DNA from 3 places in the Ruegeria sp. HKCCA5491 genome. Region 2 is predicted to be linked to each of the others. Evidence: riboswitches for the same ligand, from Rfam matches in the RefSeq annotation. Region 2 holds a riboswitch; each other region holds the start of a gene.
What was found. A riboswitch is a leader RNA that binds a small molecule or an ion and turns the genes downstream of it on or off. The one in region 2 is predicted to bind cobalamin.
Positions count from the first base shown of each region.

Region 1: linked by a shared signal. The riboswitch ahead of GOV88_RS09160 (hypothetical protein) and the one ahead of GOV88_RS07875 (DUF1636 domain-containing protein) in region 2 are both predicted to bind cobalamin.
Region 3: linked by a shared signal. The riboswitch ahead of GOV88_RS15265 (DUF1636 family protein) and the one ahead of GOV88_RS07875 (DUF1636 domain-containing protein) in region 2 are both predicted to bind cobalamin.

Region 1 covers NZ_WQGG01000005.1:180,154-188,296, forward strand. The annotation lists gene GOV88_RS09150 (DNA polymerase III subunit gamma/tau) at 1-533, opposite strand, end outside; gene GOV88_RS09155 (dual specificity protein phosphatase family protein) at 703-1,200, shown strand; gene GOV88_RS09160 (hypothetical protein) at 1,203-1,610, opposite strand; cobalamin riboswitch at 1,693-1,916, opposite strand; RNA gene ffs (signal recognition particle sRNA small type) at 2,036-2,134, opposite strand; gene GOV88_RS09170 (bifunctional 2',3'-cyclic-nucleotide 2'-phosphodiesterase/3'-nucleotidase) at 2,174-4,018, opposite strand; gene nudC (NAD(+) diphosphatase) at 4,219-5,199, shown strand; gene GOV88_RS09180 (SRPBCC family protein) at 5,240-5,707, shown strand; gene GOV88_RS09185 (prephenate dehydratase) at 5,740-6,573, opposite strand; gene GOV88_RS09190 (cytochrome c family protein) at 6,693-7,202, shown strand; gene GOV88_RS09195 (extracellular solute-binding protein) at 7,376-8,143, shown strand, end outside.
Region 2 covers NZ_WQGG01000004.1:167,561-175,703, forward strand. The annotation lists gene cobG (precorrin-3B synthase) at 1-1,116, opposite strand, end outside; gene cobN (cobaltochelatase subunit CobN) at 1,113-4,406, opposite strand; gene cobW (cobalamin biosynthesis protein CobW) at 4,410-5,465, opposite strand; gene GOV88_RS07875 (DUF1636 domain-containing protein) at 5,462-5,851, opposite strand; cobalamin riboswitch at 5,936-6,145, opposite strand; gene GOV88_RS07880 (NAD(P)-dependent oxidoreductase) at 6,284-7,240, shown strand.
Region 3 covers NZ_WQGG01000011.1:102,198-110,340, reverse strand. The annotation lists gene GOV88_RS15295 (DUF1826 domain-containing protein) at 1-247, opposite strand, end outside; gene GOV88_RS15290 (GTP-binding protein) at 244-1,458, opposite strand; gene GOV88_RS15285 (zinc ABC transporter substrate-binding protein) at 1,762-2,769, opposite strand; gene GOV88_RS15280 (Fur family transcriptional regulator) at 2,826-3,338, shown strand; gene GOV88_RS15275 (metal ABC transporter ATP-binding protein) at 3,341-4,072, shown strand; gene GOV88_RS15270 (iron chelate uptake ABC transporter family permease subunit) at 4,072-4,869, shown strand; cobalamin riboswitch at 4,964-5,170, shown strand; gene GOV88_RS15265 (DUF1636 family protein) at 5,271-5,627, shown strand; gene GOV88_RS15260 (ABC transporter ATP-binding protein) at 5,624-6,415, shown strand; gene GOV88_RS15255 (ABC transporter substrate-binding protein) at 6,428-7,375, shown strand; gene GOV88_RS15250 (iron ABC transporter permease) at 7,377-8,143, shown strand, end outside.

The sequences.
Region 1 (8,143 bases), on a different contig from region 2:
AGGACCGTCACCGGAACCTTTCGGATTTCGGTTGTGGCAAAGATGAACTTCACATGCTCAGGCGGTTCTTCAAGGGTTTTGAGCAAAGCGTTGAACGCGCTGTTCGACAGCATGTGAACTTCGTCGATGATGTATATCTTGTAGCGCGCACTGGCGGCACGATAGCGGACGCTTTCGATGATCTCGCGAATGTCGTTCACACCGGTGCGGCTTGCGGCGTCCATCTCCATTACGTCGACATGGCGGCCCTCCATGATGGCCACGCAGTGTTCGCACTGGCCGCAGGGTTCGATTGTCGCTTTGCCTTCACCGTCTGGTCCGATGCAGTTCATGCCCTTGGCAATGATCCGCGCGGTGGTGGTTTTGCCGGTACCGCGAATGCCGGTCATGACAAAGGCCTGCGCTATCCGGTCGGCCTCGAACGCGTTTTTCAGGGTACGTACCATGGCGTCCTGGCCCACGAGGTCGGCAAAAGTTTCAGGACGGTATTTGCGGGCGAGCACCTGATAGGCGGGGCTTGGTGTTTCGGTCATGTCTGCTCTGTCGGATTCGTATCAGCTTTGCAGCGTAGTGACCCCTGCCGCTCACGTCCACCGCAGGGAGCGATGAAATTCGATTTGGATTACTGCGGCACATTGGATACAGGTTCGGGTGGGCGTGTATCGGCTTGCCCAGCCATTTCCTTCTGGCAGAGTGCGCACCTTGGACAGGTTTGAAATTTACTCAATGCCGGTTCGGTCCGGTCTGTTGGGCTTGGCGCAAATGCCAGGTCGGCACGGCGACTTTGCCGGGGATCTTGAGCGGATCATGCAATGGCGGCCGGCAATGGTCATTTCGATGACCACTTCCAATGAGTTGGAGGCCGTAGGAGCGCACCATCTCGGGCGCGACCTGCAGAGCCGCGCAATCACTTGGGTTCATCTTCCGGTGCAGGATTTTGGCGCACCGTCATCGAACGTAAGGTGTGATTGGCCAAACGCCAGCACCGATGCACACCGCGTCCTGTCTGCGGGTGGACGGGTCTTGGTTCATTGCCGGGGCGGATGCGGGCGGTCCGGCATGATTGTGTTGCGCTTGCTGGTCGAAGGCGGTGAAGCCCCGGATAAGGCGCTGCGCCGGTTGCGCGCGGTCCGGCCGTGCGCCGTCGAAACCGACGCGCAGATGGCTTGGGCCACGGCACCGGCATCAACCGGGCTTTGACGTCACGCCATGGCTGGTTGTGGGTCACCAGCCGCGGGACGCAGTCCCAAGGTTGTAACCTCGAGCATTGCGCAGGGCATATCGGACAGCGTTCCGGTTGGCATGGCCGACAGGCTGGTCCCGAACATCATGTCGGCGTAATCGTCCAGCTTTGTCGTCGGTGTATCCGGGGGCGTACCACAATAAACCCTGATCAGATCTGAATGGGCGCGAAACCGTGCTGTGCACCCTTCTGCGCAATGCGAAAGCTCTCCACTGCCTTCGACCTCGAACTCTTTGGTTGTGACAGGCTGCGCTGTCGCCATCGCGTCCGCCATGGCACGTGCCATCCTTGCCAAGGCCGGACAGGGTTTGCCGGTTTTCTGACAAATCGTTGCAGAAAACTCGTGCGTTTTTGTCTTCCAGATCATTGTGCGCCCTCCGCGCGAAGGACGGGGGGCGTGGGTCAGGTCGCTTTGTGCGGCTTTGACCTGCCCGGACACCCCGCCCGAGTTTCGGTTTCAGTCAGATGGCAGGTCTCCTGACTTGCGAGTCATCGCTTTGCCAACCTTCCCAGCCGTTGGGCCAGTGGTGTCTCGGCATTGCTCACCGCTTACAGTTGCGGGGGCAGTCGCGGCATTGGTCCGTTTCGGCATCGCCGGGGCAGGACCGCACCGTGTTCCCTTTTCATCCCTTCCCGGTAAGCCGGGTCGAGAACCATCAAGTCAGCGCTATCCGGTGAAATCGGTCCGAGTCAAGCGGGCTTTGTCACCGCTTTAGACGCAGGGTTGTCTTCCCGATAGGGCGGCGGGCTTGTTCATGCCGGATCGCGGAATAGCCTTAAGCATGTGGGGGGAAGTGAGAGGTTGGACATCGACCCAAGCGGGGCTCGTTGTGGCTGCTTCCTTCCGGACCTGACCAGGTTGGCGAGGCGCTCGCCCGCGCCAACCTCTCAGGGGTGGATATATGCATTTCGTTTGCGGATGACAACCCGTCACAGCGTAAGCCGGATTAGTAAAAAACCATCGTCATCGCGCCCAATGACTGACGGGTTATACGTCTGCAATTCAGCTAAATGGTGCTGCGCCTTGGGACTGGTTCTGAGAATCGCAAACGCCCCGGATAGCGGTCTGAGTGTGAATGGCCGCGGCGCATCCGCCAACGGATCCGCGGGAAGGCGGCCCGCGACATAATCCCGAACAATGCATTGGATCGACAAAACTGGTAACGGAATCTGCCTTGCGGTGTCTACGAAGGGGAAATGCCCACCTCCGCTGGCCCGGTAGTTGTTGAGGGCAACAACAAAGGATTGCTGATCGTCGATAGGGTGCTCGGCAAGGCGAATATTCTTGACGCGGTTATGCGATGAATTCGTCAAATTGCCGCCCGCGTCGAACCGCGCGGGCATACCAAGGTCGATCTGGTAGCTAAGGCCGTGCAGGATATCAAAATTGTAACCGGCGCGCGCGGAATTCCGCAGGTCGATTTGTTGACTTGCGTGCATTTGATTGAGCACGCCAGCCGACATCTCAAGCCAGTCTCTAATCTGCGCGCCCGAAACCACGACGGCCTGCATTTCGTTTGGAAAGATGTTCAGGTCGTTGACATGGCGAAGCCGGATTTGACCCGCCGGAACGTCGGTAAAGGATCGTGGCCCTGCGCGCCCTCCGAATTTCGAGGGCGATACGGCTGACAGAACCGGTAGGCCCTCGTGCGTTGTTCCTTTTAGGAAGGGGCGCAACGCGGCGGCTTGCGCTGCCGCGACCAGCGCAAGCCCCCTGTCCGGCGCACAGAAGCTGAAATAACTGTGCAAATTTTGACGCGTTTCGCCGACAGGCTTGGCCGAGTGCAACCGTGTCTCTTTATGTGCTTGTGCGAACAGACGCTTCAGATCAGCGTCCTCTTCCGTCGGGGCCGCGGGCGTCGCTGGTGAAACAGAATGCAGTTCCACATGTTGGTCCCCAATCGACCACCCGCCCGCGTCTTTTTGGTGCAACGTCAGGTCAATGATGCCCAGATGCGAACCGGCCGCGCCCGGCATCACAACCGGTTTTCCGTGAACAAGACCGTGTTGTGGGTCGACATGCTCCAGACTCTGATGAGCAGAGCCGGGCAGGGTCAAGTGGGAATGCCCAGCAATGATCGCATCAATTCCGGGCACCGCTGCCAGGGGGATAGCCGCATTCTCAAGATTGGGCGCGGGTGCAGCGGCGCCAAGCCCTGTATGGGCAAGTGCCACAATCAGATCGCATCCCCCGGATCGCAATTCCCGCGTTTTTCGATGGGCGCACGTCAGGATGTCCTCTACCGAAACGGCACCTTGCAGGCGGTGCGCTTCCCACTTGGCTGTCTGCGGTGGGAGGACAGAGAACACACCGATTTTCAAAACCAGATCTTGCCCCTGCATTTTGATGTTCCGGTCAAGAATCGTATGCGCCTGCCAGCTTGCCGGGCGGTCGGCTCTGGTGGCATTGCTGCAAATGACCGGGCACGTGGCTTGGGCGACTATGCGGTCCAGTACCTCAAGCCCGAACCCAAAGTCATGGTTTCCCAACCCAACGGCGTCATAACCAAGGTCATCAAAGGCTTGCATCAGGATGTGACGGCTGTCGGTCTGCGCCACGGCCCATTCACCAATGGGCGCACCTTGAAGGGCGTCACCATTGTCGAACAGCAAGACAAGGCGCCCTTGAGACTGGGCCTGCGTTCGGGCCGCTTTGATCAGACTTGCGGTTCTGCTCAGGCCGATCGAAGGGTCAGGAGTGTCCGCATAATAGTCGAATCCGGTCAAATTCATGTGCAGATCGGTTGTCGCCAATATCCGGATCTGCGCTGTCATTAAGGAAGAGGGAGGTTTCACTACTCTACTTTTGGCAGTTTTTTATTAATCAATTTCAACAAAAAGCGTATCAGGTGCAAATTTCAAGGTCAGGCTAAGGCTTTTCAGCGGCGCAGGAACTTTTTCATAAGAAGCTGAAAAGCCATTGCAACGTCGTGGCTGCCATGGCAGCCCTGTGCGGAAAATCCGAAGGAACTGCAATGAAAAACGCGGAACATGTGACGTTTGGTGGCTCTGGCCTGGATCGTGCGGCGCATATTCGCGCAGACGCAGATGAGATCGCGTTGGCGCGCGCGAATCCCGAGGCACGGTGCATTTTGCTGTGGCGTGGCAAGCTGTTGGTTCAGGGGGAGGCGCTGGACCGACTGGGTTTCATCCCAATGACGCATCAACTGGTGAACAACGGACCCGGCGGTATCACGGATGAGCCGATATTTTTGGGCTTGTCCGACGACGCGCCCGTGTTTGCCGTCGATATTTCGAACTGGGCCGCCGATGATCTGGATATCTCGCAGGTCGGCGGTTTCTTTGACAGGTCCGAGCAGCAGCATCCCGGTCTGCCCAATGGGTTCGTCTTTGCCGAACTGCGCCGCATTATGACCCGCCTGTCCCCGCGTGACGCAGAATTGGCGGCCTCGGCCAAGGCTGTGATTGGCTGGCACGAAACGCATCGGTTTTGTGCCCGGTGCGGCGCGGCCAGCGAAATGACGCAGGCCGGATGGCAGCGTAGCTGCCCCAGTTGCGGTGGGCACCATTTTCCACGCACAGATCCGGTTGTCATCATGCTGATCACACACGGAGAAACGGTTCTGGTCGGTCGATCACCGGGCTGGCCCGAGGGGATGTATTCGCTGCTTGCCGGGTTTGTCGAACCGGGTGAGACACTGGAAGCCGCCGTCAGGCGCGAGGTCATGGAAGAGGCGGGCGTGCCTGTTGGCCGGGTCTCTTACCTGTCCAGCCAGCCTTGGCCCTTTCCCGCGTCGCTGATGTTTGGCTGCGCGGGTGAGGCGCTGTCCAAAGAGATCAAAATTGATCCGGTTGAGATTGAAGACGCGATGTGGGTCAGCAAGTCAGAGATGATGCAGGCCTTCGCGGGCGAACACCCAAACCTTCTGCCTGCGCGTAAAGGTGCCATTGCGCATTTCCTTTTGCAAAACTGGCTTGCGGACACGCTGGACTGACAAAATACTGGGCTGACAAGTAAGAGAGCCGCGAACTGAAATGCAATTCACTGCGCGTGAAGATATCCAAGCCCCGATCAACGCCGTGTTCGAGATGGTCACTGATTTTGAGCGTTTTGAACGAATGGCGATGCGCCGGGGAATCGAAGTGCGGCGCCTGACCGGCCATATGGGCGTGGTCCCCGGAACAACCTGGACAACGGAATTCAGGCTGCGTGGCAAACCGCGGCAGGTCGAGATTGTGATGGCCGAATGCGATCCGCCATCACAGATGCGGTTCGAGGCGACGGGAAAAGGACTGAACGGCACGACGACCGTCGAGTTTATGGCCTTGTCGCAGCGCCGCACACGGCTGGAAGTGGACATGTCACTCGCGGCCAAGTCGCTGCCTGCCCGGCTTTTCCTGCAATCCCTCCGGCTGGGTCAAAACCGGTTCCGGCGTCGGTTTCAGGCGCGCCTAAGCGAATTCGCCAGAGAGATGGAAGAACGACATCAGCATGGCATCTGACCGGATTTGGCAGGCGCCGCTGGAAAAAGCTGCTAGCCGCGCGGCTGGGCAGCCGGGTAGACGCCCAGAATCTCGACGTTGGTGGTAAAGTGCTCCAGTTCTTCCATCGCCAGTTTTACATTCCGGTCTTCCGGGTGCCCGACGATGTCTGCGTAGAATTGCGTGGCGGTGAATGATCCATCCACCATGTAACTTTCCAGCTTGGTCATGTTGATGCCATTGGTCGCGAATCCGCCCATCGCCTTGTACAGCGCCGCAGGAATATTGCGCACCTGAAAGACAAAGCTGGTGATCATGCCGTGTTCGCCACGCCGGGACATATCCGCCTGACGCGACATGACCAGAAACCGGGTGGTGTTGTTGTCGCGATCTTCAATGTGTCGGGCCATGACGTTCAGGCCGTAAATTTCGCTAGCCAGTTCACTGGCCAGCGCCGCCGAATGCAGATCGCCCTGCTCTGAAACTTCGCGGGCGGCGCGGGCATTGTCCGGGCTGACACGGCCTTTGATTCCGTGCTTCTTCAGGAACTCTGCACATTGCGGCAGCAAAACCAGATGAGAGTGCGCCTCGATAATATCTTCAAGCTTGGCGCCCGGAACGGTCAGTAGATTGATGTGAACCCGGACAAATGCCTCGTCAATGATGTGCAGGCCGCTATGGGGCAGCAGACGGTGTATATCGGCGACGCGGCCATAGGTCGTGTTTTCCACCGGCAGCATCGCCAGATCAGCTTCACCCGATCGGACCGATTCGATCACATCCTCGAATGTGCGGCAGGGCAGGGCCTCCATGTCGGGGCGGGCATTGCGGCAGGCCTCGTGACTATAGGCGCCGGGTTCTCCCTGAAATGCGATACGTTTGGTCATTTGGTCGATTCCGTGCAACAAGTTCTTGAATTGGGCGTTTAGTCGCGGTGTCTATACCTTGCCTCTTGCTAGGGGAAGCCTTAGACACCCCGCAGACAGCTGAAATGGACTCGCGATCAATGTTCGACACGATGACAGTTACCAAGGCCGCCGCAGGCCTGTTTGGCACCTTTCTGGTGCTGCTTCTGGCCAAATGGGGTGCCGAAGCTCTTTACCACGCCGATGGGCATGGCGAGACAGCCGCATATATCATCGAAACCGAAAGCGCGGGTGAAAGCGCTGACGGCGAAGAGGTGGTTTTCGAAGATATGCTGGCCGCCGCTGACCCCGAAAAAGGCGCCAGAGTTTTCCGCAAGTGCACCGCATGTCACAAGCTGGAAGACGGCGCGAACGGCACCGGCCCCTACCTGTACGGTGTAGTTGACCGCCCGGTCGCCTCGGCAAACGGATTCACAGGCTACTCGGCTGCCATGCAGGCCCATGGCGGAAACTGGACACCCGAAGCGCTGGATGCCTTCCTGGAGCGCCCAAGCGCGTATATCTCGGGCACTTCCATGAGCTTTGCCGGCCTGAAAAAGCCGCAAGAGCGCGCCGACCTGATTGCTTATCTGCAGACAATCGGCAACTGATCCGACACTCGGTTTTCCCGATTTTTAAAGCCGCTGCTTCCCGCAGCGGCTTTATTTTTGTTTAAGAAGAACTTCACAAAGCGTTCACGCATTCTAAACTTGCATATGACAGCGCTGGTCTTTTAGCTGGCGCTTACAAGGTTAAAGAAGTCAACGAACCAGAGGATGAGCATATGAAACCCCTGCCGCCTGCACCGCGCGTAACGACTGTTCGGCCTTGGGCAGCCTTTATGGGAATTGCCGCGGCGCTCATGCTTGGGGTTGGTGACAAAGCTGTTGCCGCTGAGGAAAACGTCACCCGCAGCCACGGCTATTCCTACTTTGGAAACCTCGACTATCCCGCTGACTATCCGCACCTGAACTATGTGAACCCCAATGCCCCAAAGGGCGGAGAGTTGTCGCTTGCTGGATCAGGTACATTCGATTCTCTGAACCCGTACTCGCGCAAAGGCCGGGCCGGGGCGCTTACGACGCTGCAATACGACTCGCTGATCGACAGTACTTCGGACAGCGTCGGGCAATATTACGGTTTGCTTGCGGAAAGCATGGAATACGACGAAGGCCGCAATTATGTGATTTTCCACATGCGCCCCGAGGCGACGTTTTGGGACGGAACCCCGGTCACGGCCGAGGATGTGGTCTATAGCCATCGCCTGTTTATCGAACAGGGTCTGCCATCCTATGCGCAGGCGGTTGGGCGGATGGTTACCGGGGCTGAGGCGCTGGATGACCACACTGTCAAGTTCACCTTCAGCCCCGACGTGACAAGACGGGGGTTGATTGAAACCGTCGGATCAACGCCAGTTTTCTCAAAAGCGTGGTTCGAAGCGGATGACAGCCGGCGTCTGGATGAACCCCGGCTTGAGGTGGCGGTGGGCTCGGGGCCGTACAAACTTGACAGCTACGACATCAATCGCCGCATCGTTTACAAGCTTCGGGAC
Region 2 (8,143 bases):
GAAGTCCATATTCATCAGTGTTTCTACGGTCAGGCCGGTCTGGCAGGGCTCATCCCCCGCTCGGCCTCGATTTACAAGATCAAAACGCCCGGCATTCCCGATCAGAGTCACATCGGCAGGGCCCATCCGCGCGCATCCCTTGGAACAGCCCGAGACATGCAGGTTGCCCGGTACGCGCGCTGCCAAAGCGCGGGCGATATCACGGGTTTCCACTTGCGCTTGCGAGCAGAATGGCGCGCCTGGGCAGGCGTCGGTGGTCATCAACGGATCGGTGCCGTCCGTGACAAAGGCTGGAGCGGATATCGCCGCTCCGCCTTCCAGCAGGACCAGACGCCATGGGGTCACACGCAGGGCTTGGGCCCCGCTGTGCGCGATCAGCTCTTTCAGGGCGCGCGCGGGCAGTTGCCCAAAGGCTGCACCATAGAGCGTCCCCTGATCGCAGGGCCCGGGTTGCAGCGGGGAGCCCACTGGGCCCGGTGTTGACCCTTGCCACTCTGGCGGCAAGTTCGAGACCACGCGGGCCATGCGCCTGCGTTCGGGCGAGTAGGTTTGGGAGAACCATGCGGCTAGGGCGATCAGATGGTCGATGGCTTCGGAGTCTTGGATCAGACGCCCGGTCTCGGCCCCATCGGCGCGCAGGATCATGCCTTCCGGACCGATTTCCAACCGGATATCAGCGGAATCACCTGCCAGCAGGCGCTCAGGTCCGGTGTCGATGGCAAAGCCGAATTTGGCGGGCAGGGCGGGCAATTCCGCCAACCGGTCAATCAGTTCCTGTGTCAGCCGGGCGGTCATGTCGCCAGCTTGATACAGGGGCGAGACCAGAATGTTGCGGCGCACCTCGATCCCCGGCTCGGCGTCCAGCAGGTTCAGCGCGGTCAGTTCGGTTAGCAGGGATTGATGATCCGCCTCGGCCACGCCCCGCAGCTGCAGGTTAGCGCGGTTGGTCAGGTCGATGGTGCCATTGCCGAAACGCTCGGCCAGATCACACAGGCCCATGGCCTGCGTGGCATCCAGACGGGCCAGCCGAGGCCGCACCCGTACCACCAGCCCATCGCCCGACATCATCGGTCGATGCGCGCCGGGGCACCAGCCCTGGACGATGGGCGCGCTCATCGAAGCCCCTCCAGATCGGCGCGGATCGAGTTTCGCCGCGTGTTCCAAAGCCCGGCCTCCATTAAGGCGCGGAACCGGTCCTGCATGGCCTGATGCGCCTTGGGGTTGGCCTCGGCCAGAAAGGCGTCGACGTCTTCATTGCCCAGCGTGGCATCGTGGTAGAGGTCGAACAGACGCGGTGCGACGGTGCCCGATAGATGCGCGAATGAGGCCATGTGATCCAGTGTCGCGGCGATCTCGGCCGCGCCCCGGAATCCGTGGCGTTGCATCCCGGCGATCCAGCCCGGATTGGCGGCGCGGGCATGGACGACGCGGCTGATTTCCTCGGGCAGGGTCCGCGCTCGGGGGGTGTCGGGGTTGGTATTGTCCAGATGATAGAGCTGCGCCGTGCCGCCGGTAATCTTCTTGGCGGCGGCGAACCCGGCCTCGTGCGTGGCGTAGTCATTGGCCAGCAGTAGGTCGGTTTCCGTCAGGTCCTGTAGGTGAACAAAGCTGTCAGCTTTGGCGACGCGCTGGGTGATGCCGTCCTTGTCTTGCGCAATATGCTCGCCTTCCAGCGCGTAGGAACTGGCGTCTAGCCATGCCTCGCCCGCCTGCGCGCGCGCTTCGTCGGTGTAGATTTCCGACAATTGCGTCATGTTCACGCCATAGCTGCCAGGCGCGGGGCCATAGACGCGGGCGGCGGGTTCGTGACCGGCATAAGGGTTCCAGTCAGCGGCCTCGTCCCGCGCCGACAACGCCCGGATCGCCTGGCCGTAGAGCGCCGAAAGCGTCGGGAATACGTCGCGGAACAGGCCCGAGACCCGCAGCGTCACATCCAGACGCGGACGGCTGAGGTCGGTGATCGGCAGAACCTCAATCCCCGAAACCCGCTCAGACCCCTTGTCCCAGACCGGTTTGACGCCCAGCAGATGCAGCGCCATGGCGAATTCCTCACCCGCCGTGCGCATGGTGGCTGACCCCCAAAGGTCAACGATTAGGCCTTTTGGGTAATCGCCTTCCTCTTGCAAATGTCGCCGCACAAGCTCCTCGGCCAGTTTGACGCCCTGCGCACAAGCCGCGCGGGTCGGGACCGAACGCGGGTCGGTGGTATAGAGGTTACGGCCCGTAGGCAGCACGTCCGAGCGCCCGCGATAAGGCGAACCGGACGGCCCAGCTTCGATCCGCTTTCCGGCCAGCGCGTCGATCAGAGCGCTTCGTTCAGATTGGGCCGAGGGCGCGGGATCGAAACTGCCAGTGATTTCTGGCACGCGGCCAAAGATGTGCAGACCGTCGCCAAACTGGCTTTCCTTGATGTCGCACACAAAGCGGTCGATGCGGGTGATCGCCTCGGCGGTGCAGGTGGCCTGATCCAACCCTAGATCGCTTTCCAACCCGATGGCCTGCGCCTCATCCCGGATATCCTCTTGCAGCCGGTCACGGCGCTTGGGGTCCAGACCGTCGGCGTTCGAGAATTCGTCCAACAGGGATTCCAGCCGCACCATCCGATCCGGCGTGCCGCTTTCCTTCAGCGCGGGTGGGATGTGGCCCAGCGTAACCGCGCCGATCCGGCGTTTGGCCTGCGCGGCCTCGCCGGGGTCGTTGACGATAAAGGGGTAGATCACGGGCAGATCGCGGATCAGTGCTTCGGGCCAGCAAGCAGCGGACAGGGCGACGGATTTACCCGGCAACCATTCCAATGTGCCATGCGCACCGATATGGATCAGCGCATCGGCGCCAAGGCTTTTGCGCAGCCACAGGTAAAACGCAACATAGCTGTGGCGTGGGGTGCGCGAGAGATCATGATAATCGTCATCGCGCAATTCAGGCGTGCCGCGTTCGGGTTGCAGCGCGACCAGAGCTTTGCCCCGGCGCAGGGCGGTGAAGTGGAATGCGCCGTCAGTGCAGGCGGGATCATCCTCGGGTGCGCCCCAGACCGTTTGCAGGTCGGTGCGCAGTTGTTCGGGCAGGTCCGCCAGTGCGGTTTGATACTCAGTCAGTGGCCATGAAATGCGCGCGTCCAGAAGCGTATCGGCAATTGGTTCGGCGGGCGCGGTATCGTAGCCCTCGGCCCGAAGGTCACGCAGCATCGCCTCGGCCGAGGCCAGCGCGTCCAGACCAACCGCATGGGCCATCTGCCAGTCCTTGCCGGGATAGGTGGACAACACCAGCGCAGGCAACCGATCGGATTTGGGTTTGTCCTGCAGATTCAGCCAGCCGGTGACGCGGTCAAGGATAGCTTCGATCCGTTCCTCCTCGGCCCGGTGGGCAAAGCGGGAATATTCCAGATGCGGATCACGCTTGCCCGGTTCCTTGAACGAGGCGATGCCTGCGTTGATCCGCCCGTCCACCTCGGGCAGAACGACATGCATGGCAAGGTCGGCGGGGGACAGACCTCGTTCCGCCTCGGCCCAGGCTTTGCGGCGCGAGGTGGCCAGCGCGACCTGAAACACGGGGACATTCGCTGCGTCCAAGGGCGAGGTACCAGAGGCGCCCTTTCCCGAGAAAGACGTGGCGTTGAGGATCGCCGACGGAGAAAGCGATACGATGGTGTCGCGCAGCCAGTCGGCGGCGGCGGGGGCTTTCAACGAGGGGGCGAACAGGCCCACAGCCTGAAACCCGCGCGCACGCAGGCTGCGGATCAGGGCCGCCACGGGGGCGGTGTCGGCGGATGTGAGATAGGCGCGGTAGAAACTGACCACAACGCGTTTCGCATGGCCGGAAAACGCCTGTTCTGCTGGGATCACACCGCGATCCGGGCACCAAACACCGCATTCGGGGATGGTCTTGGCCCCCATCACCGGACCCGCATACAACCCCGCTGCCAGCGCCATCTGCGCCAAAGCGGCTTGTGCTGCGACCTCGCCCCCCGTGTCGCACAGATGTGCCAAGCGCCGCAGGGTTGACACGGGCAGGGTGGAATAGTCATCCAGCGGCGTATCCTCGCGCCCATCGGCGGGCAGCACGGCCACAGCAATTCCTTTGGCCTGCGCCAGCGCCAGAACCTGTTGCAAGCCATAGGCCCAATAGGGCACCCCGCCAATCAGGCGGATCAGGATACCCTTGGCACCCTCCAACGTCTGCTCCACATAGGTGTCAACGGACAGAGGATGTTTCAGCGCCGTCAGATTGGCCAGCCGCAGGGTCGGCATCCGCCCCTCGGGCCCGCCACCGCGATGCCAGCCCGCCGCGAATGCGCCTAGGTCACTGTCGGAAAAAGACAGCACCACCAAATCCGCCGGGCTCTGGCCCAGATCGGTCGGGGTCTCGGATTCCTCGAGCCCGTGGCTTTCGCGGAAGACGACGTGCATGATTTACTCGGCGGCCTCTTTCACACCCACAAGGATATCACGGATTTCAGCTTCCTTTATATCGTCATGCTCGGCGATGACGACCAACCGCGAGCGGCGCGCCTCGTCCGGTTCCCAAAGGCGATCATACTGATGACGCACGCGCGCGCCCACGGCCTGCACCAGCAGGCGCATCGGTTTGCCTTGAACGTCGGCATAGCCTTTGACGCGCAGGATGTTCAGTTCAGACGCCAGACGTTCGATTTTGGCCACCAGATCGGCCGGGTCGGCCTGTTCGGGCAGTTCGACGATGATGCTTTCGAAATCGTCATGTTCGTGGTCGTCGTGACCGTCATGATGGCTGGGGCGCGCATCCATGTCATCCTCGGCAGCCGCTTCAAGTCCTAACACAACACGGACGTCCACGGCACCTTCGGCAACCTCAACCACAGGCAGCGGGCGAGGGGACTCGGCGGCGATGATCTCGCGCGCTTTGGCGACGCCTTCGGGACCGGCCAGATCCGGCTTGGTCAGCAGGATGATATCGGCGCAGGAAATCTGATCCTCAAACACCTCGGATAGGGGCGTTTCATGGTCAATCGAGTCATCGGCCAGACGCTGAGCGTCCACGGCCTCGACATTCGGCGCAAAGCGACCGGCAGCCACAGCCTCGGCATCGGCCAGCGCGATCACGCCATCGACGGTGATTTTCGAACGGATATCGGGCCAGTCGAACGCCTTCAGCAGTGGCTTGGGCAGGGCGAGGCCAGAGGTTTCGATCAGGATGTGATCGGGACGCGGCTCCAGCGCCATCAGAGCTTCGATGGTCGGGATGAAGTCGTCGGCCACGGTGCAGCAGATGCAGCCGTTCGCCAGTTCCATGATGTTCTCTGCCGGGCAATCCGGGATCGAGCAGGATTTCAGGATGTCGCCATCGACGCCAACATCGCCGAACTCATTGACCACCACGGCCAGACGTTTGCCCTGCGGGTTCTGCATCAGGTGCTTAACCAAAGTTGTTTTGCCCGAGCCCAAAAAGCCGGTGATCACGGTGACGGGGAGTTTTTCCAAGTTGCTCATTTCTGGGCTCCAATCGGGGGAATGCGGGCCGCGCAGTTTTTGCGGAAATGTTCGGGGCGTTCGCGCCATTTGACTAAGCCGTCTTCGGTCGCAAGGTACTTGGTCGCACCTTCGACGATGGTTTCGACATGGTCGCTTTCATTCAGGTGCTCATACACGAACGTCCAGCGTTCGGGCCCACCGCGTAGAACGATGGAACAGCCCTGATCACAATTCGACAGGCATTCTACGGCTTTCAGGACAACGCCCTCTGGCAGCGTGGCCTGTTCAAGGGCTTTGTGCAGCAATGCGCCGGGCCGCTGCGCGTCGTCCTCGACGGGCAGTCCTCGGCGACAAGTGGTGCAGACCAGCAGCTCGACTGGTGCAGTATCGGTCACGTCTCTCATCCCCCCAAATCCTCTTTGTGGGGGACGGGGTCTCATGCGGGCCACGCGTTGCGACATGGACCCGACACCGGAACACCCCGTCCGGTTACATCTTCGGGCGTTGGCAGGTCTCCCGGCTTGCGGATATCGGGGCATAGCCCTGTCAGATGTCCCGCCTTCCCGACCTTTTTGGCCAGTGGCTTTGGGCACCCTCTCCGGTCACGGTCGCGGGGGCGGCTGTGTTTCACGGAAGATCCGCTGACACATTCCCTTTTCATCCATCCTCAGATGGACACCAACGGATCGGACATGCGGCACCCGGCAGGGGATTGTCAAGCGACTCGCAGATATCTGCGCTACCAGAGTGAAAAAGCGACCTGACAGCGTCGCTGGGCGGCATGACTTGGGGGCAAGCGTCATGCTGCCATGCCCTAAACAAGAGAGGTATGTCGCATGAAGGTAGGCTTTATCGGGCTGGGCAATGTGGGTGGCAAACTGTCGGGATCCTTGCTTCGCAACGGGATCGACCTGACCGTACATGATCTGAATCCCAATCTGGTCGCTGAATTTGTAGCGCGGGGTGCAAAGGCCGCCGAAAACCCTGCGCAGTTGATGCGCGACTGCGATGCGGTCATTACCTGCCTGCCATCACCCGCCGCGTCGGATGCGGTGATGCAAGAGATGCTGCCCAATGTCCGTACCGGCAAGATCTGGATGGAGATGTCTACCACCGACGAGGCCGAGGTCAAACGGCTAGGTGCCCTTGTTATCGAGCGCGGGGGCGCAGCGGTGGATTGCCCTGTGTCGGGCGGGTGCCACCGCGCTGCGACGGGCAACATCTCGATCTTTGCGGGCTGTGACCGGAATACCTTTGAGCGTATCCTGCCATTTCTGACGACAATGGGCCGGCGTATCCTGCACACCGGTGATCTCGGCTCGGCCTCGGTGCTGAAGGTCCTGACAAACTACCTGGCCACGGCGAATCTGATCACTTGCGCCGAAGCATTGGTTACCGCCAAGGCGGCCGGTATGGACCTGAATACCACGTATGAGGCCATCAAGATCTCTTCGGGTACATCCTTTGTCCATGAGACAGAAAGCCAGGTCATTTTGAACGGATCGCGGGATATCTCATTCACAATGGACCTTGTGAAAAAGGACATCGGTCTGTTTCAGGAGGTGGCAGACCGCGCCGGTGTTCCGCTTGAAATGAACCCGCTGATGATCCGCATTTTTGACGACGCCATCGCACGTTACGGAGAGCGGGAGCTTTCGCCGAACATCATCCGGCGCCTGGAGGATGCGACTGGGCTGGATGTCAGCGCCCCAGGGTTTCCACCCGAGATGGAAGACGATGAACCCGAAGAGCCAGGTTACGAGGTCGTCCCTCAGGGTCGCAACGCCGTTTAGTTATTCATGAAGTCCGTCACCTTGCCGCCGCGCGCTTGTCCACCGGGCGCGCAGCGGTCCTCCTGTGGGCAGGATCGCTCTTCTAGCAACAGAAGCAGGGTAAGGCCTACGGGAACAAAAATCCCATTTCTTGATGGGTTTAGGCGCGGGGAGGGCGCTATTGCCTAAGTGCTAAACTCGAGCACCACAGAGCTAAGTCGATGATTTAGAATAAAATGGAGGCGAGTACCGGAATCGAACCGGTGTACACGGATTTGCAAGCGGTGAGCCTTTATTCACATATTGTTACAAATGCCTTTGTTTCCGGGGTTTTGCAACGTACCGGCGCGCGAAGAACAAAATACTTTCCGCAGAATGGGACTTTAGCGTTTCTTATGGACCAATTTCCGCAGAGAGCGGCGATTGCGCGCCTAAGACGAATCAAAATATGGATTTTGCAAGTAGTGCCCTCGTTCCAAATTCCGTTGCTAAGGGTTGTGGATCAACGTCTGGTTCTTAAAGGGGGGACGGTTAGATCCTAGACTGACGCTGGCTTGTTCTGGTCTATTGCTGAGTGATTTCTGAACGCCGCTTAGCTGACATCTAGCCGAAAACCTCAGGCGACTGCCTTGAGCCCATGCCGCGAGCGATCTGCGCAAAAAGTTCGTGGATGCAGCGACGCAGTCGACCAAGTTTTCCAGCTTCGCCGCAGAAGAAACAGCGGTCGTTCATGCAAAGCGCAGCAAATTTTGTGGAAGCAATGTTTGAGTTGCGGACAAATCCGCCACTCCGTTCGCCGAGGACATGGCGGCAATCAGCAAACCGGACATTCAATCCAAGACTTTGCTATTCCGGCCTTGCGGACAAACGTAACCTTGGCAAATGTCTGCTCTTAAATGAGTTGTTGCTTTCTTAACCTTTGCC
Region 3 (8,143 bases), on a different contig from region 2:
CCATCCCCGCCATGTTGCACAAGTGACTCAGGGCGTCCGGAACGGCCTGAGGGCGTAGGACTAGCCGCGCTTTGGGCAGATGCGATGGGTCCAGGGTGTTGATCCATGCCTGAAATTCCGGCGCAAGTTGACGGCGCCAGATAGTCGCCGCGCACCCCGGCATTTCGATTTTGGCCAATCCGTCCGGCTTATCCGATACGCCCACTCCGACGGCTGCGCCGTTCAGGTCGGTGCGATGATAGGTCATGCGGCATCCTCCACTCGGTGCCACAGCGGAAACGGGTCAGGCAAGTCAGATGGAAGGGCATCCGGCCCGGGTGCAGCGGCCTGAGATAGCAGGCAGGATTCAAGACGGGATTTGAGGGATGGCCAGTCGATACCTGCACCGATAAACACAATCGCTTGCCGCCGATCACCCCAAGGCTCGACCCAGTGTTGTTTGATGTAGTCAAGCACTGACGGGTGATCAGGCCATCTGGTATCGGGCACGGACGCCCACCAAGTTCCGATTGGCTTCACGCTGGACAGAGCGCCAGCAAGGGAAAACTCAGCCACCCACTCGGGACGGGTTGCAATCCAGAAATGACCTTTCGCCCGGATCACACCGGGCAAATTGCCATTCAGCAGCACCAGGATTTTCTGGGGCTCAAAGGGTTGTCTGGCGCGAAAAACATAGGACGAAACGCCATACTCTTCGGTTTCCGGCACGTGGTCGGCAAACCCATAAAGCTCCTTGACCCACATGGGGTGCTGATGCGCCTTTTCGAAATCGAAAAGGCCAGTGTCCAGAATGGCAACACTGGAAACCTCGGATTGGTTCGTTTCGATGATTTTTGCATCCGCATTGAGGCTACGGATGATCTTGCGCGCTGCATCGGTGCGTTCGGGCCCGGCATCAGCAACCTTGTTCAGGATGACAACGTCGGCAAATTCGATCTGGTCGGTCAGTAGATGCACCAGAGTGCGATCGTCCTCGTCGCCAAGGGTCTCGCCACGGTGGTGAAGGAAGTCGTGGCTGGAGTAGTCGTTAAGCAGATTCACCGCGTCAACCACGGTGACCATCGTGTCAAGGCGGGCCACGTCAGACAGGCTTTTGCCGTCTTCATCGCGAAAATCAAAAGTCGCCGCGACGGGCAGGGGTTCTGAGATACCAGTGGATTCAATCAGGAGATAATCAAACCGACCTTCCGCAGCCAGTCGCCGGACCTCGGCCAGAAGATCATCGCGCAGGGTGCAGCAGATACAGCCATTTGACATTTCAACCAGAGTTTCATCGGTCCGGCTGAGTTCCGTTTCGGCCCGGATCAAATCGGCGTCGATGTTCACTTCGGACATGTCATTAACGATGGCGGCGACACGCCGGCCTTCACGATTATTGAGAACCCGGTTCAGCAGGGTTGTTTTGCCGGCTCCAAGAAAACCGGACAGGACAGTAACGGGAAGGCGGGTATCAGTCATAGCTTAAAAACACTTCTTCTTTCGTGGTGGGTATGGGGCGACGGGTTCGCAACATGTTGGCGTGGGGTGGGAGGTCGTAATTTAGATAATGAAATGTAATAACATAACGATATGAAAATGTAAACCACAAGCGCCTCGTGGATGTTTGCGGATTGGGGCTAGGGCCGTAGGTCTTTCGTTCGGTTTTAGGGCGAATTTGAAAACGTCAGCGGATCGCGATCACTCGGAACTTGGGCAAACACTCACTTGCGATGCCGCTGACGTTCAGCCCGGCCGAATTTTGAACTTCGGCCGGGCAGGGGATCAAAGGCAATCGGCCAGTGTTTGCGCCATGTTGCGAATGACTTGGGAGTAAAGCGCCGCTCCGGGCTCAAGATCAGAGCCGAGCGGGTCGATCACTGCGGTATTGGCGTCGGCACCATCCATCACAACCTCGACGATCCCAGGATTGAACTGCGGTTCGGCCAGAACGCATTTCACGCCTTCGTCCTTGATGCGCGCCTGAATTTCAGCAATGCGGGCCGGGCTTGGGTCGGATGCATCACCAATCGAAATGGCGCCAGAGGCGGGAAAATCAAACGCATTTTCAAAATACTGGTAGGCATCGTGGAAGACGACAAAGCTGCCTCCTCGGACCGGCTCGAGCGTTTCGGCGATCTCAGCAGACAGGGCCGCCATTTCTTCGCGCGCCGCCGCAGAATTTGCGAAATACGTACCGGCGTTGTCCGGATCAGCCGCAGATAGTTGAGCGGCGATCACATTCAGCCACGTATTTGCGTTCTCTGGCGACAACCAGGCGTGCGGGTCATGGTCCCCATGCGCGTGACCATCGTGGTCGTCATGCCCCTCGTGGTCATGATCATCATGGGCATGTTCATCGTCATGACCTTTGGCTTCAGCATGGTCGTCATGGCCGTCATGTTTGGCGTGATCGTCATGATCGTGGGCTTCAAACAGGGCGTTCTCACGGAAATTCAGAAGAATAGTTCCATCCGTTTCCAACAGGGTCGTGACGGTTGCGCTGTCAGCAAGGGTCTCGACGGCCCCTTCCATCCACGGTGTCAGGTCTTCACCCATCCAAAAAACCAAGTTGGCGTCTTGCAGCGCAGCAGCTTCTGAGGGGCGCAGATTGTATTCGTGCGGCGAGGCACCCTGTGAGATGATCAGGTCGGGCGTTCCGACACCTTCCATAACCCGTGCCACAAGCGAGTGAACTGGCGCGATGTCGACCGCGACATTGGGTACATCCGCCAAGGCCGTTCCGCCCATGAATGCAGCGGTGATAGATAGTGGGAGAAGCTTTCTGGACATCAGACCCTCTGTGTGATTTTATAACATTGCGAGCGACATACATGATATGGAATAACATGACAAGTGATACGCAACCCGAAATAACCGGAGATACGGCCCCGGTTGGGTTCCAAAAGCATGACCACAAGACTTGCGTTGCGGCCGGGCTGTCCGCAGCGGAAAACCGGTGCAAGGAAGAAGGACTGCGTCTGACGCCAGTCCGTCGCAGGGTTCTGGAAATGCTGTTGCAAGAGCATCGCGCGCTGGGCGCGTACGCGATACTCGACCGATTGCGCGAGGAAGGCTTTGGGTCACAGCCTCCGGTGGCCTATCGTGCGCTCGACTTTCTTGCTCAGAATGGGTTCGTGCATAAGATTGAGCGACTGAACGCCTTTGTTGCCTGTTCTCACCCGGGGGCCTCTCATTCGCCGGCCTTCATGATCTGCCGAAAATGCGACGCCGTGGCCGAGGCGCAATCCACTCCGGCCAAAGGTGTTTTGGGGGCTGCAGCACGCGCGGCGGGTTTCGAAATTGAACGAACGGTTGTAGAAGCCGAAGGGCTTTGCCCCGACTGCACCGAAAAGGCGTAGAAATGACCCTGATCACCGTTGAAAAACTCAGCGTAAGGTACGGTGCGAACACCGTTCTGCAAAATGTGGATATGGCGATTGAGGCAGGTGAGATCGTCACCATCGTTGGCCCGAACGGATCGGGCAAAACCAGTCTGCTTAGGGCCATCATCGGTGCGACAAATCCCTCTGCTGGCCATGTTTCCCGGAAGCCTGGGCTGAAAATCGGCTATGTGCCGCAAAAACTGCATGTTGACCCGACATTGCCGATCTCGGTTGCAAGGTTCATGCGTCTGACGCACCGTGTTTCAAAAGATGACTGCGCTGCGGCGCTGGCGGCGGCAGGTGTGCCGGATCTTTTGAAGCGCCAGATGTCCCAACTGTCCGGGGGCCAGTTTCAGCGCGTATTGCTGGCGCGGGCTTTGATCAATCGTCCCGACATCCTTTTGCTGGACGAAGCCACGCAAGGTCTAGACCAGCGAGGCTCGGCCAGTTTTTACCAGCAGATCGAGGCGGTGAGACAGGAAACCGGTTGCGCCATCCTGATGATCAGCCACGAGCTGCACGTTGTGATGAGTGCTTCGGACAGGGTGATCTGCCTCAATGGTCATGTCTGCTGCGAGGGGTCGCCTGCCGTGGTTGCTTCGGCACCAGAATACCGCGCCCTGTTTGGAACAGGCACCGGTGGCGCGCTTGCCCTGTATCGCCACGAACATGATCACAACCACGACCACTCTCACGAAGCGGCAGAATAATGCTTGATGATTTTATGACGCGGGCAACGCTCGCCGGTATTGGCGTGGCAATTGCAGCCGCCCCCCTTGGGTGTTTTGTGGTCTGGCGGCGTATGGCTTACTTTGGCGATGCCACCGCTCATGCTGCGATCCTGGGTGTTGCGCTGTCGCTGGCTTTCCAGATGTCGGTCTTTCTGGGCGCATTGGTTGTCGCGCTTATCATGGCGTTGGCCGTCACATTGCTGTCCGGTCGCGGTTATGCCATGGATACCCTTCTTGGAGTTATGGCGCATTCGTCGCTTGCCTTTGGCCTTGTCGCGGTGTCGTTTTTGTCGGGCATTCGCATCGACCTGATGGCCTATCTTTTTGGTGACATACTGTCAGTTTCGCGCACCGATCTTGTCGTGATCTGGGGCGGGGCCGCGCTGGTCGTCGCGTTGATCGTATGGCGATGGTCGCAACTGCTGACCGCTACGCTGAACGAAGAATTGGCCTACGCCACCGGGTTCGACCCCAAGCGCGAGCAGTTGATCCTGACTTTGTCACTGGCGGTTACGGTTGCTGTCGCGATCAAAGTTGTAGGCGTGTTGCTCATTGCCGCGATGCTGATCATTCCGGCGGCGGCCGCGCGCAGCCTGGCGCGATCTCCGGAAACGATGGCATTGATTGCCGCGGCAATCGGGGCTTTCGCGGCCGTGGCAGGACTGCGCTCAGCTTATGTGTTTGACACACCGGCGGGTCCCTCAATCGTCTGCGTGGCCGCGGTTTTGTTTGCCGGTTTCAGCCTCACGGGATGGCGGTCGCGAAGCGGGGTGTAGGACAATTATACTTTGGATTGGTCAATGGGGTTTTGCGTCTGCCAAAAATTGATTGGCTACCACAATATTGTCGTTGACCTGACATGTGATCTCGGGCACTCGTTCGGATGATGGTTCCCGATGGTGCGCCCAAGGGATGAAAAGGGAATACGGTGAGGCCGCCATTTTGCGCCAAGTCCGTGACTGCCCCCGCAACTGTAAGCGGTGAGCGACGCCAACAACCCACTGGCCCAAGTGCCGGGAAGGATGGCCGAGCATCGACCCGCAAGTCAGGAGACCTGCCATCAAATGTTAACCAACTCGGGGCGGGGCGTCCTGAAAGGAGGCTTTGATGGCACGAGCACATCGTGTTTACATTTCCGACACTGTCTGCCCGCGCTTTGAAGCTGGCGGAGGAACCCATGCCGTCAGCGCCTGACCATTTTCTTCTCATCTGCAAAACGTGCCAGGGAGAGGCCCACGCGCAGGGCTTGTCCGACGCGCTGTTCGATCGTTTGCCAAATGGTTTTTCCATCCGCATGGTCGATTGCATGGCTGGATGCGCGCGGCCTGTGACTGTTGGATTTCAGGCAGTCGATAAAGCACAGTACCTTTTTGGTGACATTCTTGATACGCAGGATATCCAGGCACTGACTGAGTTTGCCCACCAATACCAAAACAGCGCAGATGGCTGGACCAATGCGACCGAGCGTCCGGAAAAACTGTTCACAAAGACACTGTCCCGCATGCCCCAAATTCAAAAAGGGCTGTGTCCATGACCAACCCAGCTATTTTGGTTGCGCGTGATCTGACCCATCAGGTTCTTAGTGGCGATATACTGCTGCAGGGGGTCTCATTCACATTATGCGAAGGCGCAATCCTTGCAATTGCCGGGCCCAACGGGGCAGGCAAGACGACGCTTTTGAATCTGTTATGCGGCGCGCACGAGGTGAATCAGGGTGATGTTCTGGTCAACGGACGCAGCCTGAAACAGATGTCCGCACGGGATCGGGCGCGGACGATCGCCGTGGTCAGTCAGCAGGAGTTCCCGGATGGCAGGTTGCTGTTGCGGGATTATGTGGCGCTGGGCCAGATTCCGATCCGTGCAGACCGCTCTGCCGAGGAACACGCCGCGGATCTGGTCAGAATCCTGAGCCTCACCGGGCTTAGTGCTTTGGCCGAAAAAAAGATGGCCGTTCTGTCCGGGGGGGAACGCCAGCGCGCGCATATCGCCCGTGCTTTGGCCCAGAATCCTACGCTTTTGTTTCTGGACGAACCCACCAACCATCTGGATCCAGACACGAAGGGGCGGATGCTGTCGCTGGTCGCTGAACTGGGAATCACTGTGGTGATGATCCTGCATGATCTGGTGATGATCCCAGAATTTGCCACTCATGTGGCATTGATGAAAGATACACGGCTGACTGGTTTTGGGCTGGTCGCCGATGTGCTGACCCCGGACAGGGTTAGTGACACGTTTGGCGTCGATTACCTGTGCTTTCACCACGAAGGGCGCGTGATCCCGGCGCTGGATATCCGAAAAACCTCGATAACAACTTATGAATAGGAATATTTCTGAATGAAACAGATCTTGTCTGTGGCGTTGACCACCGTTTTGGCAGGTGGTGCCGTCGCGCACGAAGTCACGGTTGATAATTGCGGTGCGCCGCTGGTGTTCGACACCCAGCCCGAGCGTCTGGTTGTGCATGATATGAACATGACCGACATGGCCTTTGCGTTGGGTCTGCAGGACAAGATCGTGGGTCTGACCGGCATCACCGGCTGGTACAAGACCAGCCCCGAGTTTGACACGCTGCGCGGTGACATCCCCGAGCTTGCGCCGAAATACCCAACTGTTGAGAACCTTGTGGCGGTAGAGCCTGACCTGTTCTTCGCGGGTTGGTACTATGGGATGAAGCCGGGGGGCGACGTGACGCCCGACACGCTGGAACCCTTTGGCATCAAGACAATGATCCTAACGGAAAGCTGTGTGCATCTGGACAAGGAGCGTCCCGAGGCCAGCATGGACCTGTTGTTTGATGATGTGCTTCGTCTGGGCGAGGTCATGCATGTTGAAGACAAGGCCGAGGCTCTGGTTTCCGGCTGGAAAGAGGAACTGGCAGCGATCCAGGCGCAGACTGCGGACCTGCCAAAACCCCGTGTTTTCCTGCTGGATGGACCAGCCGACGCGCCCTTTACCGCAGGTAAATTCGCCATCCCTGACGCGATGATCGCTGCAGCTGGTGGTGCGAATGTCACTCATGACATGGACACAAGCTGGGGCCGCACCTCGTGGGAAGCTGTGGCAGCTTCGAACCCCGAATTTCTTGTGCTGCTGGATTATCAGACCGGCAACGGCGCGGAGGACACGTTCAAGTTTCTGCAGGAACACCCCGTGATGTCGCAGACCGACGCGGTAAGGAACGAGCGCTGGATTGGCCTACGTTACGAAGAACTGACCCCCGGACCCGCAAATATCGCGGCGATTTCGAAAATGGCCGACGCGATGCACCCGGGCCTGAACTAATATGGGCCGTTTTGGCCTGACACTCTTGCTTGGGGCGGTTGTTGTGGCCGCCCTTTTGCTGGTTTCGACCATTTACGGCACGACGCAAATTCCAGCCGCGGTTGCGTTGGATGCGGTGATGCTGGGCACCGGCATGGCGGATGGCGAGGTGTCGCCGCTGCACCGCATTGTCTTTGACCTTCGCTTGCCGCGTGCATTGTTTGCGGCCGTGATCGGTGCAGGGCTGGGCGTTGTCGGCGTAGTGCTTCAGACCACAACACGCAACGACTTGGCTGATCCCTTCCTGTTCGGCCTTTCGTCGGGTGCGGCGGCGGGTGCGGTTTTCGTCATTACGGTGACCGGCGACATCCTGGGATTCTGGACGCTGCCGCTGGCTGCATTTTGTGGCGGGCTTGTCGCGTCGGGAATTGTGCTGGCACTGGTTCACGGGTTGCGCACCAGTGCGCCGGAAAAGCTGATCCTGGCGGGGTTGGCAGTTTCGTTTCTGTTTTCGGCGATCACGAACTATCTGATATTTGCGGGCGACAGTCGCGCCGCGCACTCGGTCATCTTCTGGATGCTGGGTGGACTGGGTCTGGCCCGATGGGAGACATTTCCGCTGGTCTGCGCCGGGATGTTTCTGATCTTGATGTATACCCTGTGGCGCAGTCGCTGGCTGGATGCGCTTTTGACCGGCGACTTGACGGCAGCGACGCTGGGCGTTCCGGTACAGGCATTGAGGTTCCGCATGTTTTTTGTAGCGGCACTAGCGACCGCCGTTTTTGTTTC